DNA from 3 places in the Pannonibacter sp. genome. Region 2 is predicted to be linked to each of the others. Evidence: predicted binding sites of a transcription regulator. Region 2 holds the regulator's gene; each other region holds the start of a gene.
What was found. The regulator PhoB, encoded in region 2, activates phosphate uptake and scavenging genes when phosphate is short. The targets are predictions, from matches to a motif close to TGTCATNNANCTGTCAT.
Positions count from the first base shown of each region.

Region 1 (4,445 bases), on a different contig from region 2:
CAAGCCGGGCCTCGACGACGACGGTGGCCCCGTCATCGGGATAGAGCGCGGAGCCCACCTTCAGGGCGCCGAGGCGGGCAATGTCGGCGGCGCTGTCCAGCGACAGGAAGACGTGGTCGGCGCCGGCCAGCGGCGTCAGGGTCGCGCCGGTCCAGGCGGCCAGCTCGCCGATCACCGCATCATCCGCATGGACGCGGCATTCGCGGTCGACGAGGGCGAGCAGGATGGGGCGGGGGCCGGGTTCGGGCAGATGACGGATCTCGCCGGGACGGCTCAGTGCCCAGAGGATCGCCTCGAAGGCGGTGTTGTCGCGGATTTCGTCAGCGCCGCGCAAGGGCGCGGTGATGAGGGCGTGGGAACTGGGGGGCAGGGCACCCATGAGCGGGTCTCCGTGAGGAAGAGGGATCAGAAGGTTTCCATGTCGACGCGGGTGGCCTCGACGGCGCGCAGGCGAGCCCGGTCGCGGGCCGTGTTGGCCGCATCCAGCTCGCTCAGGAAGGCGTCAATGGCCGCCGGCGCGAGACCGGCCGCGGCAGCAGCATCAATCAGCGCCATGGCCATCGCCCATTCCAGATCCCGGCCCGTGACCATGCCGTAGCCGGTGGCGTCGTGGTCGGTGAGGCGGACCTCGGCTTCGGCGACGAGCACCTCGCCGAGGTGGAAGTCGGTGCCCTTCACCGTGTCACGGAACGGCAGCATGACAAGGCCGGTGCGGCTGCGCAGCACCTCGACGGGGCCGAGTTGCGGCAGCAGGCCTTCGGCAAAGCGCTTCACGCTGTCCGCATCGGCGTGGGTGAGGGTTGTGAGAAAGGCACTGTGGCCAGCAGTTGTTCCGGCGGTGGCGCCTGCGGCGCGGGCGGCGTCAGTCATCCTGGTCAGGGCTCCGGATTTCGTTTTCTTCAGGAAGATCAAAGGTGAACTGGACGCGGTCTGCTGCCCAGATGGCCTGGGAATAGCCAATGGGGCGGCCGGTGAGATCGACATCCGTCTTGGTGACGACGAGGACCGGCTGGTCCGGGTGCTGCTTGAGCAGTCTGGCCTCTTCAACCGTTGGGCGGCGGGCATAGATGGTCGTGCTCTTGCGCAGATAGTCGGCAATGCCGTGGCTGCGATAGATGTCGGTGACCGATCGCCCCGACCGGCGCAGGTCGGCCATATCCGGGAACAGGGCGAAGGGATGGTAGGCAACGCCGAGGCTGACAGGGACGCCATCGGCAAGCCCCCGGCGCATGAGCCGGTGTACGCTCGTGCCCTCGGGAAGGCTCAGGGCATCTGCGACACGGCGCGGGGCAGGGATCACGTCGTCGGTCACCTGTTCGCCGGCAGGCGTCACGCCCTGGCTGAGCAGGTTCTGACGGAAACGGGTGCGCCGGCTGATCTGGTAGTTGATGAGAGGCGCGCTTTCGACGAAGGTGCCGCGCCCTTGTTCCACGCGCAGCTTGCCCTCGACCGCAAGGGCGGCAATGGCGCGGCGGACGGAATGACGGCCAGCGGCGAAGCGGGCGCAGAGATCGGGTTCGGTCGGCAACTGTGCGCCGGGGGCAAGCGCGCCAGACAGGATTTCAGCGGCCAGACGGTCGCGGATCGTCTGCCAGGTTTCGCGCGCCATAGGTTACCTCCAATTCATCCGAATGACTTTGGAGGTCTTACCGGCTTTGCGTGACAGGCCCGTGACGTGGCGGGGACTGATGTTGCTTTGAGGGGTCTGTCTTGCAGGACTATCGTGGATCAAATGGCCGGGCCGCGCCATCTTGAGCAGATGACACGGCCCGATTTCATTTCCAGGGAAATCAGTTGATTGCCAGGACGATGCGACCGTCGATTGCACCCTGACGCATCCGGTCGAAGATCGCGTTGATGTTCTCGAGCCGGTCCAGTGCGTAGTGTGCGCTGACCTTGCCCTCGGCGGCGAAGGCGAGGCTTTCGGTCAGGTCATTGCGCGTTCCGACGATCGAGCCGCGGATGGTCTTGGCGTTGAGCACCGTGTCGAAGATCGGCAGCGGGAAGTCTCCGGGGGGCAGGCCGACGAGGCTCATGGTGCCGCGCCGGGCCAGCATGCCGAAGCCCTGGGCGAAGGACTTGGTCGAGACCGCCGTGACCAGCACGCCTTCAGCCCCGCCCAGTTTCTGCATCTCGGCAATCGGGTCGGTGGTGAGGGCGTTGATAGTGTGGTCGGCACCCAGTTTGCGGGCAAGGGCGAGCTTGTCCTCGTGGATGTCGACGGCGACCACATGCAGGCCCATGGCCTTGGCATATTGCACGGCCATGTGGCCAAGCCCGCCGATGCCGATGATGGCAACGGTCTCGCCGGGGCGGGCTTCGGTTTCCTTCAGGCCCTTGTAGACCGTCACACCGGCGCAGAGCACGGGCGCGGCCGGGGCAAAGTCGAGGCCTGCAGGCAGATGCCCGACATAGCCTGGATCGGCCAGCACATATTCGGCGAAGCCGCCGTTGACGCTGTAGCCGGTGTTCTGCTGGTCGTTGCACAGCGTTTCCCAGCCGCCGACGCAATGCTTGCAGTGGCCGCAGGCGGAGTGCAGCCAGGGCATGCCGACCCGGTCGCCTTCCTTGACGCCCTTCACGCCGGCCCCGACTTCGCAGACAATGCCGACGCCTTCATGGCCGGGAATGAACGGGGGATTGGGTTTTACCGGCCAGTCGCCGTCAGCGGCGTGAAGGTCGGTGTGGCAGACGCCGCTGGCCATCACCTTGACGACGATCTTGCCGGGGACCGCGACAGGACGGGCGACCTCGCAGACGTCGAGCGGCGCGCCGAAGGCTCGGACCACTGCAGCTTTCATGGTCGCAATATTGGGTGTCGCTGACATTTTGTCTTTCTTCCTTTGATCGAGGAAAGAGTGATGTCCTTTGGCCCTGGTGTTGAGCGCAAGGCTGGACAACCGGAACGCTAGCTTGAGCGACCGGCTGCAGCCTTGCGCCAGATCAAGTCCTTGGCCGATCTTCATGCCATGGCAATGCCCATCAGGCTTTGCGGCGCTGGCGACGAGCTGAATGACCAGCCCATCGCGGCCGCTCATTCTGCCGCAACAGTCTGGGGGGTATCGCCGATCCACCGACGGGCATGTTGCTGACGCATCTGGTTGAAGATGTTGATCCGCTGAATGTCGCTGGTGCCCCCGGCAATGCGCATGCCGACAGCATCGCGCAGGTGACGGCTCAGGTCATTGTTCATGTAGCCGAGATGGCCATGCAGTTGCACAAGGTGCTCGGCTGCTTCAAGCAGTTTCTCGCCTGCGAGAAACTTGCCGACCGAACAGACGATGGAGGCATCCTCGCTACCGGCTGTCAGCTTTTCGAGGCCGGCATAGGTCAGCAGGCGGCAGACAACCGAGGCAATCTTCATGTCGGAAATCCGCCCTTGCACATACTGGTAGTCTGCCAGTGGCCGGTTGAAGGCCATGCGTGCTTCAACGCGCGCCATGGCCTTGGCAATCATGTTCTCGATCAGGCCTGCAGCCATGATGCCATAGAGCGCTCGTTCGAAGGCGATGATGCGATAGAGGGCACTCAGGCCGTCGCCGGGCTTGCCGACAATGTTGATCGGATCAAGTTTTGCGCCGTCAAAGCGTATATTGGCGGTGGGGCTGGTCCTGATCCCGAGATTGTCCTCAGTTTCGCCGAGCGTGATGCCCTGCTGGTCCAGATCGACGAAGAACAGTGTGATATCCCGCTTGGCGCCGAGGGAAGGGATGCGGCCGGCAATCATGCCGAGGGCGGCAATCGGTGCGTTGGTGATATGAACTTTTTCGCCATCAAGCCGCCAGCCGGATCCATCCGGCGTCGCAGTGACCCGCATGCGGGCGAGGTCCGAGCCGCCGGTCGCCTCCGTCATGGCGGTGACCCCGACATCGCCGCGCATGATCGGTTCGAGCCAGCGGGCCTGCTGGGCTGGGGTGCCGTCCTCAAGGATGATGCGCAAAGAGCCGATGTGCCCAAGCATCGTGACAAGAAACCCGAGGTCTTCGGCCGTGGTGGCAACGCCTTCCATGGCAGCGGCACAGTCGGTCCAGGTTCCACCCAGTCCGCCAAGTGCCACGGGAACGGGGATGCGCCAGAGCCCGGCGTCGGCGAGACGCTGCCAGGTGGCACGGTCAAAACTGCCGGCGGCGTCGTGCTGACTGGCGCTGGCTGCTGCATGGCGACCAAGTTCCGCGAACCGGTCGAACATCATCTGCTGCTGCGTGCTGAACTCGAACTGCATGGCCTGTCCCTTCGTTTGCGGAGTTGCGGCGGGGGCCGGCTTGAGGGCTCCCGATCCGATGGCCATGACGGTGTCCCAATCTCATCAGAGATAGAAATGAGTTCTCCTTCGCCTCTGCATAAGCCTCGTCAATGCCGGTTGGGCGCAGCTTGTTCCGGCCGGGGCATCGGCACATGGGCGATCTCGCCCGTGGTCAGTTCGACCTCGAACGCGCGCAACAGAT
Region 1 is NZ_JBHYDX010000030.1:37,136-41,580, reverse strand. It holds gene phnH (phosphonate C-P lyase system protein PhnH) at 1-379, opposite strand, end outside; gene phnG (phosphonate C-P lyase system protein PhnG) at 406-870, opposite strand; gene phnF (phosphonate metabolism transcriptional regulator PhnF) at 863-1,609, opposite strand; gene ACTIFE_RS18275 (zinc-dependent alcohol dehydrogenase) at 1,791-2,828, opposite strand; gene ACTIFE_RS18270 (acyl-CoA dehydrogenase family protein) at 3,035-4,288, opposite strand; gene ACTIFE_RS18265 (LysR substrate-binding domain-containing protein) at 4,351-4,445, opposite strand, start outside.
Region 1: the regulator PhoB is predicted to act here: its motif matches at 1,660-1,676, upstream of phnF (phosphonate metabolism transcriptional regulator PhnF).

Region 2 (4,445 bases):
CTCGGCGCCGGAGTTGGTAAAGAACACCCGATCTGCGAAAGTCGCCTCCGTCAGCCGCCGTCCCAGCTTCTCCTGACCCTGCATCTGGTACAGGTTGGAGACATGCCAGAGCTTGTCCGCCTGATCTTTCAGGGCAGCGACAAGATGGGGATGTGAATGACCGAGGGCATTTACGGCAATACCTGAACCACAGTCGAGAAATCGGCGGCCATCCGACGTCTCCAGCCACACGCCTTCTCCACGGACGAAATCAAGTTCCGCCCGAGCGTAGGTGCCGAAAAGTGCCGACGCCGTCATATGCTCAACTCCTCATGCGGGGGTCGGGGCTACTTGCCCCGGAAAACCTCTCCGGTTCAGGGATACGTATTGGGATGCCAAAACGGACTGTGCCGCCCGTGACAGGCGGCACAAGAAACGAGCGACGTTTATACACCGCCCAACGCTGCGCCTGTCAATGCAATTGGCGCGAATCCGCCACTGCCGAGTGTCGCGGACTGGGGGCGGCGTTATCTGGGGAAAAGTCGTTTCGTCCCCGGTTCATGTGCCCCGTCTCCTTGCCTCGCTTTTGGCCGCCATTGTACTGTCCTGTCTGTCGGATACGACATCTCGTGCTGTAGATCACCAAATCATACTGGATATGCCACGTTGGGCGCGGAGCATGCGCGCCTTAACAACTGGTTACTGCCTAAATTTACAATCTACAGCCGGAAACGGCGGGGTGTGACGGATGAGCTGGACTGACGAACGCGTGGAACTGCTGAAGAAGCTCTGGTCGGATGGCCTGAGCGCGAGCCAGATTGCTGCCGAACTCGGCGGGATCACGCGCAATGCGGTGATCGGCAAGGTGCATCGGCTTGGACTGTCCGGACGCGCCAAGGCGGTTGCGCCGACGGCGAAGCCGCGGCGGGCCCGCACACCCGCAAGTGCTGCGCCGTCTGCGCCACGTCCGGCACAGGCACCGGTGGCGCAGAGCCGCGGGGCAACGGCCTTGAAAATGGAACCCATGGAAGAAGCCGCGCTCGACGTCGAGCCGCAGGTGGAACCGATGGCAGAAGTCGTTCCGATCACCGAGCGGGCAACAATCCTGACCCTGACCGAACGCACCTGCAAGTGGCCGATTGGCGATCCAAGCACCCAGGACTTCTACTTTTGCGGTCGCCACTCTGATCCTGGCGTGCCTTATTGCGCGCATCACTGCCGCATCGCCTATCAGCCGGTCAATGATCGCCGGCGCGACAAGGACCGCAAGCAACTCGCTCGCGCCTGATACAGATCTCAGAGGGGGCCAACCAGTCTGTGGTCCCCTCGCCCAGGTTAAGGCCCGCCGGAGCGATCGCCCGGCGGGCCTTTTTCATCTCCTGCGAAAAACGCCGCACACAGCAAAAAGCCCGCACGTGACGGGCTTTCTCGGATCAAGGCACTGGCCGGGTTGATCAGATGGCAACCGCGAACTGGTCGTTGAAGGCGTAGCCTGCGCCGCGCACCGTGCGGATCGGGTCTTTCACCTTGCCCCTGTTTATGGCCTTGCGCAAACGGCCGACGTGCACATCCACCGTCCGCTCGTCCACATACACATCATGGCCCCAGACGCCATCGAGCAATTGCTCACGGGAAAAGACGCGGCCAGGCGAGGTCATCAGGAACTCGAGCAACCGGAACTCGGTCGGGCCGAGATGGATTTCCTTGCCGTTGCGGCGGACCCGATGCGTCTCGCGGTCCAGCTCGATGTCACCGGCGCGGAGCATGGTCGAGACCACCTCCGGACGGGCGCGGCGGAGGATCGCCCGAACACGCGCCATCAGTTCCGGGATCGAGAACGGCTTGACCACATAGTCGTCCGCGCCCGTCGCAAGACCACGGATACGCTCGGCTTCCTCACCGCGGGCCGTGAGCATGATCACAGGAAGACGCTCGGTTTCCGCTCGGGCACGTAGACGTCGGCAAAGTTCGATGCCCGACAGGCCCGGCAGCATCCAGTCGAGAAGCAGCAGGTCCGGCTGGCTTTCGCGCAGCCGGATTTCAGCTTCATCCCCGCGAGCACAGGACTCGACGGAGTAACCTTCAGCTTCCAGGTTGTAACGCAACAACAGGCTCAAGGGCTCTTCGTCTTCAACGATCAGAACCTTAGGCATTCACACGCTCCAGCAAACAGACGCGGGGACCCGCGTCAGGCATTCTCGAGATCGGCAAGGCCGGTTTCGTCGATCTTGCGGCGGGCTTCCAGCAACTGGTTGCCGGTGACCATGAAGTAGACGTTTTCCGCAATGTTGGTCGCGTGATCGCCGATGCGCTCGATGTTCTTGGCGCAGAACAGGAGATGCGCGCACTGGGTGATCTTGCGCGGATCTTCCATCATGTATGTCAAGAGTTCCCGGAACAGCGAGGTGTAGATTGCATCCACCTCGTCATCGCGTTCGCGAACGGTCTGTGCCGCCACGGCGTCGTGACTGGTGTAGGCATCCAGAACTGCCTTCAGCTGGTTCAGCGCCAGCTCAGCCATGTGCTCGACGCCGAAAGCGGCCTTCTTCGAGTTGAAGTCGCCATCGATGGCGATGACGCGCTTGGCGATGTTCTTGGCCAGATCGCCGACGCGCTCAAGGTCGTTGGCGATACGTCCGGCCGCCATGATCTCGCGCAGGTCCTGGCCCATCGGCTGGCGCAGGGCGACGATGCGGATGAACTTGGCTTCGATTTCCTGCTGCAACTCGTCGAGACGGGCGTCCTGCAGGATCGTCTTGTGCGCTTTCTCCAGATCCTGCGACAGCAGCGCTGTCACGGCGTCATTCACCAGCGCTTCGGCAAGGCCGCCCATCTCGGCGACCCGGCCGGCCAGCGCGCGCAGTTCTTCATCATAGGAACTGACGGTATGCTCGGACATGTTCAAATCCTTCTCGCGTTGGAGGACCAGAGGACTCAGCCGAAACGGCCAGTGATATAGTCCTGCGTACGCTTGTCCTGCGGGTTCGTGAAGATGTCCTGCGTTGCGCCTTCCTCGACAAGATTGCCAAGGTGGAAGAACGCGGTGCGCTGGGACACGCGGGCGGCCTGCTGCATCGAGTGGGTCACGATCACAATGGTGTAGTTCGCGCGCAACTCATCGATGAGCTCTTCCACCTTCGCCGTCGCAATCGGATCCAGCGCCGAGCAGGGCTCGTCCATCAGGATCACTTCCGGGCTCACGGCAATGGCGCGGGCGATGCAGAGGCGCTGCTGCTGGCCACCGGACAGGCCCGTACCACCTTCATCAAGGCGATCCTTCACCTCGTTCCAGAGGCCTGCCTTCTGCAGGCTGGCCGAGACAACTTCGTCCAGTTCGGCCTTGGTCCGGGTCAGGCCATGAATACGCGGGCCGTAGGCGACGTTTTCATAGATCGACTTCGGGAACGGGTTCGGCTTCTGGAACACCATGCCGACCTTGGCCCGCAGTTGGACCGGGTCAACGCGCGGATCATAGATGTTTTCGCCGTCGATGGAGATATTGCCTTCGACACGGCAGATGTCGATCGTGTCATTCATGCGGTTCAGCGTCCGCAGGAATGTCGACTTGCCACAGCCCGACGGGCCGATGAAAGCCGTTACGGAACACGGTTGAATGTTGATGTTCACGTCCTTGATGGCGTGCTTTTCGCCGTAATAGACCTGAACGTTGTTCGCGACGATCTTGTGCTGGGCGAGGTCCACATCATTCTCCAGATTTACAGAAACGTTCATCGGATGTCCCCTTCTTACCAACGGCGTTCAAAGCGGCGACGCAGGACGATCGCGACCAGGTTCATGACAACAAGGAATATCAGCAGGACGATAATCGCGCCGGAGGCTCGCTCCACGAAGGCGGGGTCACCACGCTGCGTCCAGTTATAGACCTGCACCGGCAGGGCTGCGGCCGGATCAAGGAAGCCTTCAGGCGGGGCACCCGGGAAGCTTCGGACGAACGACACCATGCCGATGAGCAACAGCGGAGCGGTTTCGCCGAGCGCCTGTGCCAGACCGATAATCGTCCCGGTCAGGATGCCAGGGGCAGCCAGCGGCAGCACGTGATGGAAGATCGACTGCATCTTCGACGCACCCACACCCAGGGCGGCATCGCGAATGCTCGGCGGCACAGCTCTCAGGGCCGCGCGGGTCGCGATGATGATCGTCGGCAGGGTCATCAGGGTCAGCACGAGGCCACCAACCAGGGAGGCCGATTGCGGCATACCCATGAAATTGATGAACACCGCAAGGCCGAGAATACCGAACACGATCGACGGAACCGCCGCCAGATTCGAGATGTTCACCTCGATCAGGTCGGTGAACTTGTTCTTCGGTGCGAATTCCTCGAGATAGATTGAGGCAGCCACGCCGATCGGAACAGCCAGGACGAGAACGATCAGCATCATATAGGCCGAGCCGATGAAGGCGATCCCGAGACCCGCAGCTTCCGGACGAAGATCAGAAGCATCCGG
Region 2 is NZ_JBHYDX010000006.1:75,237-79,681, reverse strand. It holds gene ACTIFE_RS06030 (aspartate aminotransferase family protein) at 1-297, opposite strand, end outside; gene ACTIFE_RS06025 (GcrA family cell cycle regulator) at 728-1,267, shown strand; gene phoB (phosphate regulon transcriptional regulator PhoB) at 1,434-2,132, opposite strand; gene phoU (phosphate signaling complex protein PhoU) at 2,168-2,878, opposite strand; gene pstB (phosphate ABC transporter ATP-binding protein PstB) at 2,914-3,711, opposite strand; gene pstA (phosphate ABC transporter permease PstA) at 3,726-4,445, opposite strand, start outside.

Region 3 (4,445 bases), on a different contig from region 2:
ACTGCCATTTCTGCGGCAGTTTGGACGGCGCTGAGACTGGCGCGAGAGTCATTGCAGGAACTTCCGCAGATAAGATGATGAATACTCGGCGACCATGACGATCATGATGATAATCAGCAGGATCGCTCCGGCACTGTCATATTCATACCGGTCGATTGCTGTGTTCAACGTCGAGCCAATCCCACCGGCCCCGACGATGCCAATGACAGCACTTTCGCGGAAGTTGATGTCCAGCCGATAAAGCGACAGCCCGATCAATCGCGGCATGACCTGTGGCTGGATAGCGTAGTTCACAAGTTGCAGCCAGGATGCGCCAGTTGCCCTGATTGCTTCTGCCTGGGCTTCATCGATATCCTCGATGTCTTCTGCCAACAGCTTTGAAATAAAGCCGATGGTGGCGAAAGACAGAGTGAGAAAGCCGGCGAACGGACCAAAGCCAAACATCGCGACAAAAAATATGGCGATTATGACTTCCTGGAGGGCGCGGGACAGCGCAATAATACCTCGGCAGATCATGTAGACCCAACGCGGGGCAAGATTACGCGCGGCGCCAATCCCGATTGGAATTGAAATTGCAATTCCGACGACAGTCGAAGTCAGCGTCATGGTGAGGCTTTCGGACAGTCCCTTGGAGATATCCCGCCAGCGTGACGTGAAATCAGGGGTCAGAAATCCCTCAATGAAGCGCATGCCGCGGGCCATGCCTTCGACAACTCTTGTCCAGTTGACGTCGAGTGTGCCCAGTGCGAGGACGAGATAGGCAAGGGCTCCAAGCTGAATGACGATGCGCCAGGTCCGGTTCGTCAGGATCTGCGGTGGGCGTCGCCAAGTGGTCGGATATGCCGTGCTCATACGCCGATCCTAGCCAGGATGCGTCGTTGTTCTGCTTCGGCTTCTCCTTGCTCCTCATCTCCTTTGCGCATGGCTGCCCAATCCTCGGCGCCGTAGATGTCCGTCAGGGCTGTTTCGGTCAGGTCGGAAGGAGGTCCGTCAAAGACAACTTCACCGGCCCGCAAGCCGATGATGCGCTGCATGAACTGCTGGGCAAGCGGAACGTCATGGATGTTGACGATGGCCGGCAGATTGCTCTCCGCACAGATCTCGATGATTAGGCGCATGATCTGGCGGCTTGTCTTCGGATCAAGGCTTGCTGTCGGTTCGTCGACCAGAAGAAGCTCCGGTTCCTGGGCCAGCGCTCGTGCAATGCCGACACGCTGGCGTTGGCCGCCGGAAAGCGCATCAGCGCGCTTGTCGGCGTGGTCAAGAAGGCCGACGCGGTCAAGCAGGCGATAGGCGCGCTGAATGTCCGCGGGAGGAAACCGACGGAAGTAGCTTTGCCAGAAGCCAACGTAGCCGAGCCGCCCAGACAGTACATTTTCCATGACGGTCAATCGCTCGACGAGGGCATACTCTTGGAAGATCATGCCGATACGGCGGCGTTGCCGGCGGAGGGCACCAGCCGACAGGCCGGTGAGAGCCGTGCCGCCCAGAATGACTTCGCCCGAACTGGGTTCGACGAGGCGATTGATGCAGCGAATGAGCGTAGACTTGCCCGCACCGGAGGGCCCGATCAGGCCGACGACTTGTCCTTGTGGCACGATGAGGCTGACCGCATTCAGCGCTTTGTCGCCGGTGCGATACGTCTTTGTAAGGGCGCGCAATTCAAGCATCGTAGCCACCATCAAGAAAGACAATGCGGGCGGCAGGCCGCCCGCACAAGTCTAGTTTGAAAATCTTACTTGCAATCGTAAGACACGCCAGTGGCTTCATCGATCTGCCGGATCACCGACCATGTGTCCTTGAAGGTGATCGGAATGAACTGCGCTTCGTCGGATTTGGAGAACTCAGCTGCCAGCGACGAACCCTCCCACTTGAAGGTGGCAAAGCCTTCCTTGATCTTGTCCTGCAGTGCCGGTGTCAGGTTGTGGGCCGTGCCGTAGCCGGTGGTCGGGAAAGTCTGCGACTTGTAGATCGACACAACCTGATCAGCCTTGATCACATCACGCTCAATCATGCGGGTCATGACCGAGTTGGCGATGGCCGCAGCCGGGTAATCCTTGTTGGCAACGCCGAGGATCGAGTTGTCGTGTTTGCCTGAAAAAACCGGTTCGAAGTCGGTGCCAGCAACGAGATTGTACTGGGCCTTCAGCAGGGCGGACGGTGCCTTGAAGCCGGAGTTGGACGTTTCCGCCGTGAAGGCGAGTTTCTTGCCCTTCAGGTCTTCAACTTTCTCGATGCCCGAGCCGGGATGAGTGATGATCTCCATCTCATAGCCGAAGGAACCATCTGCCTTCGCCATCATCGTGAACGGCCGGAAGCCAGCGCATGCAACGGCAAGCGGGTTGGATCCAGTGTTGAAGCCTGCGATATGCAGGCGACCGGCGCGCATGGCTTCAATCTGTGCAGCGTTGGAATCAACCGGGAAAAACTGGACCTTCTTTCCGGTGACGCTTTCCATGTGAACCAGGAAATCCTTCCAGGCTTCCGCATAGACGGCCGGATCTTCAACTGGCGTGTAGGCGAAGATGAGCGTCGAGGGGTCAACCTGCTGGCTTGCATCTGCCGGAATGTCGGCGATCATATCGCCATCCGCGTCCGTATACCGAGTGTCGAGCTTGAATTCCGCCATCGCCGGCAGGGAAAGGGCAAGCGTCAAGGCCGCAGAAACGAGAATGGTACGCATCAGATCCTCCTTTTAAAGATTAGGAGTTTGCGTAACGGCAATTTGTATCACTGGAATGACACCTTCGTCTGAGCGGAAGGTCTTGTAGATCAGACGCGGCGACATGGTGAACTGCGATGAACACAGCTCGACTGGTTTGGCTTTTGCGAAATGAAGTCAAGCGCTCTGGCGGATGACCAGTTCCGGCGCGAGGCGGACGACTTCTGCTGTGCGGCCGAGGAAACCGGGCGATGAGGCCGCATCCCCTTCCGGCGAGCCCGATGCCCCATCACTTTGAATGCGTTTTGTCAGCAGGCGCAGGGCTTCGCGTGAGGTCTCGAGAACCGGATTGCGCACGGTCGTCAATTGGTACGGCTCCCAGGCGGCGGCCGGGATGTCATCGAAACCGGCGATCGCGACATGGCCCGGGACAGACATTCCCAGGCGCCGCGCGGCTGCGATGGCGCCGAGGGCCATTGCGTCATTGCCGCACAGGATCGCATCCGGCTTGTCATGGGCAGTCAGCAGGGCAAGCGCCTGCGCAAGGCCACTGTCGACGGAGTAGTCGCCGGTTCGGGCCGCAAGCAGGTTCAGCCCGCGTCGATCAAGGGCCTCCATCAGGCCGTTCTGCCGCTCGATGTTGGAGAAGGTGTCAGGGGTGCCGCCAATCCAGGCGAGCCGCTTGCGACCCGACCGCGTCAGATGATCGACCAGAAGTTCGAGGCCCAGGCGGTTGTCGCAGCACACGGCATCGGTATCATCGCCGGGAAGGACGCGGCCGACCATCACAATCGGAGCTCCAGACGAACGGCACCGTTCGGCCAGTGTCGGACTGACGGAGCCCGCAGCAACAATTGCCCCGTCAACCTGATAGGCAAGAGCATCCTCAAGGGCATTGTTCAGTTCGTCACCGGGCTGCACCTGCAGCAGCAGGGGCCAGTAGCGCGCCGTCCGGATCTCGCGGCTCAGCGTTTCCAGCAGCCAGGCTTCATAAGGGCGGGAGACCGCGCCCACGACCAGGGCAATCAGGCCCGTCTGGCTTCCGGTGAGGCCACGCGCAATACGGTTGGGCTGGTACCCCAATGTTGCGGCGACAGCCAGAACATGCGCACGCTTGCGCGCGGCAATGGGGGCGCCTTCCGTGAAGGCGCGGGACACCATCGCGCGGGAGACCCCCGCCGCTTCGGCAACATCATCGGCTGTGACGCGCATCTGTTCTCCGCCAGGCTTGAAACCGCGTGCGGCTACTGCATCGCACAAAAACCACGTGAATGCAAAAGTCTTTGACATGAAACTGTCATCCATCAAACATAGATTGCACGCGCGTTCAATCGGAGGAAGCCATGGGAACGGAAGCGCTGTCGCTGGAGGGGGTGTCCATTCGCCTTGGAAAGACCCTTGTTCTCGACCGCATCTCGCTGGAGGTGCCGGCCGGCAGCTTCACTTGTCTGCTCGGGCCCTCCGGCTGCGGCAAGACCACCCTGCTGCGCTCAATTGCCGGGTTCGCTCCGCTTGCAGCGGGCGACATCAAGGTGGGCGGACGCTCGATCGCGACGCTGGCACCAGAGGCCCGTCAGACGGCGATGGTGTTCCAGTCCTATGCCCTGTGGCCGCATATGACCGTGGTCGGCAATCTGACCTATCCGCTCAAACTGCGCGGCTTGCCGAAAGCTGAGCGCGAGGCGCGGGCGGATGCAATCCTCTCGCTGCTTGGCCTTGAGGGGTATGGTCCGCGTGCGGTGACCAGTCTGTCGGGTGGTCAGCGCCAGCGGGTTGCGCTTGG
Region 3 is NZ_JBHYDX010000021.1:33,584-38,028, forward strand. It holds gene phnE (phosphonate ABC transporter, permease protein PhnE) at 1-52, opposite strand, end outside; gene phnE (phosphonate ABC transporter, permease protein PhnE) at 49-852, opposite strand; gene phnC (phosphonate ABC transporter ATP-binding protein) at 849-1,670, opposite strand; gene phnD (phosphate/phosphite/phosphonate ABC transporter substrate-binding protein) at 1,736-2,683, opposite strand; gene ACTIFE_RS15025 (LacI family DNA-binding transcriptional regulator) at 2,840-3,874, opposite strand; gene ACTIFE_RS15030 (ABC transporter ATP-binding protein) at 4,006-4,445, shown strand, end outside.
Region 3: the regulator PhoB is predicted to act here: its motif matches at 2,728-2,744, upstream of phnD (phosphate/phosphite/phosphonate ABC transporter substrate-binding protein).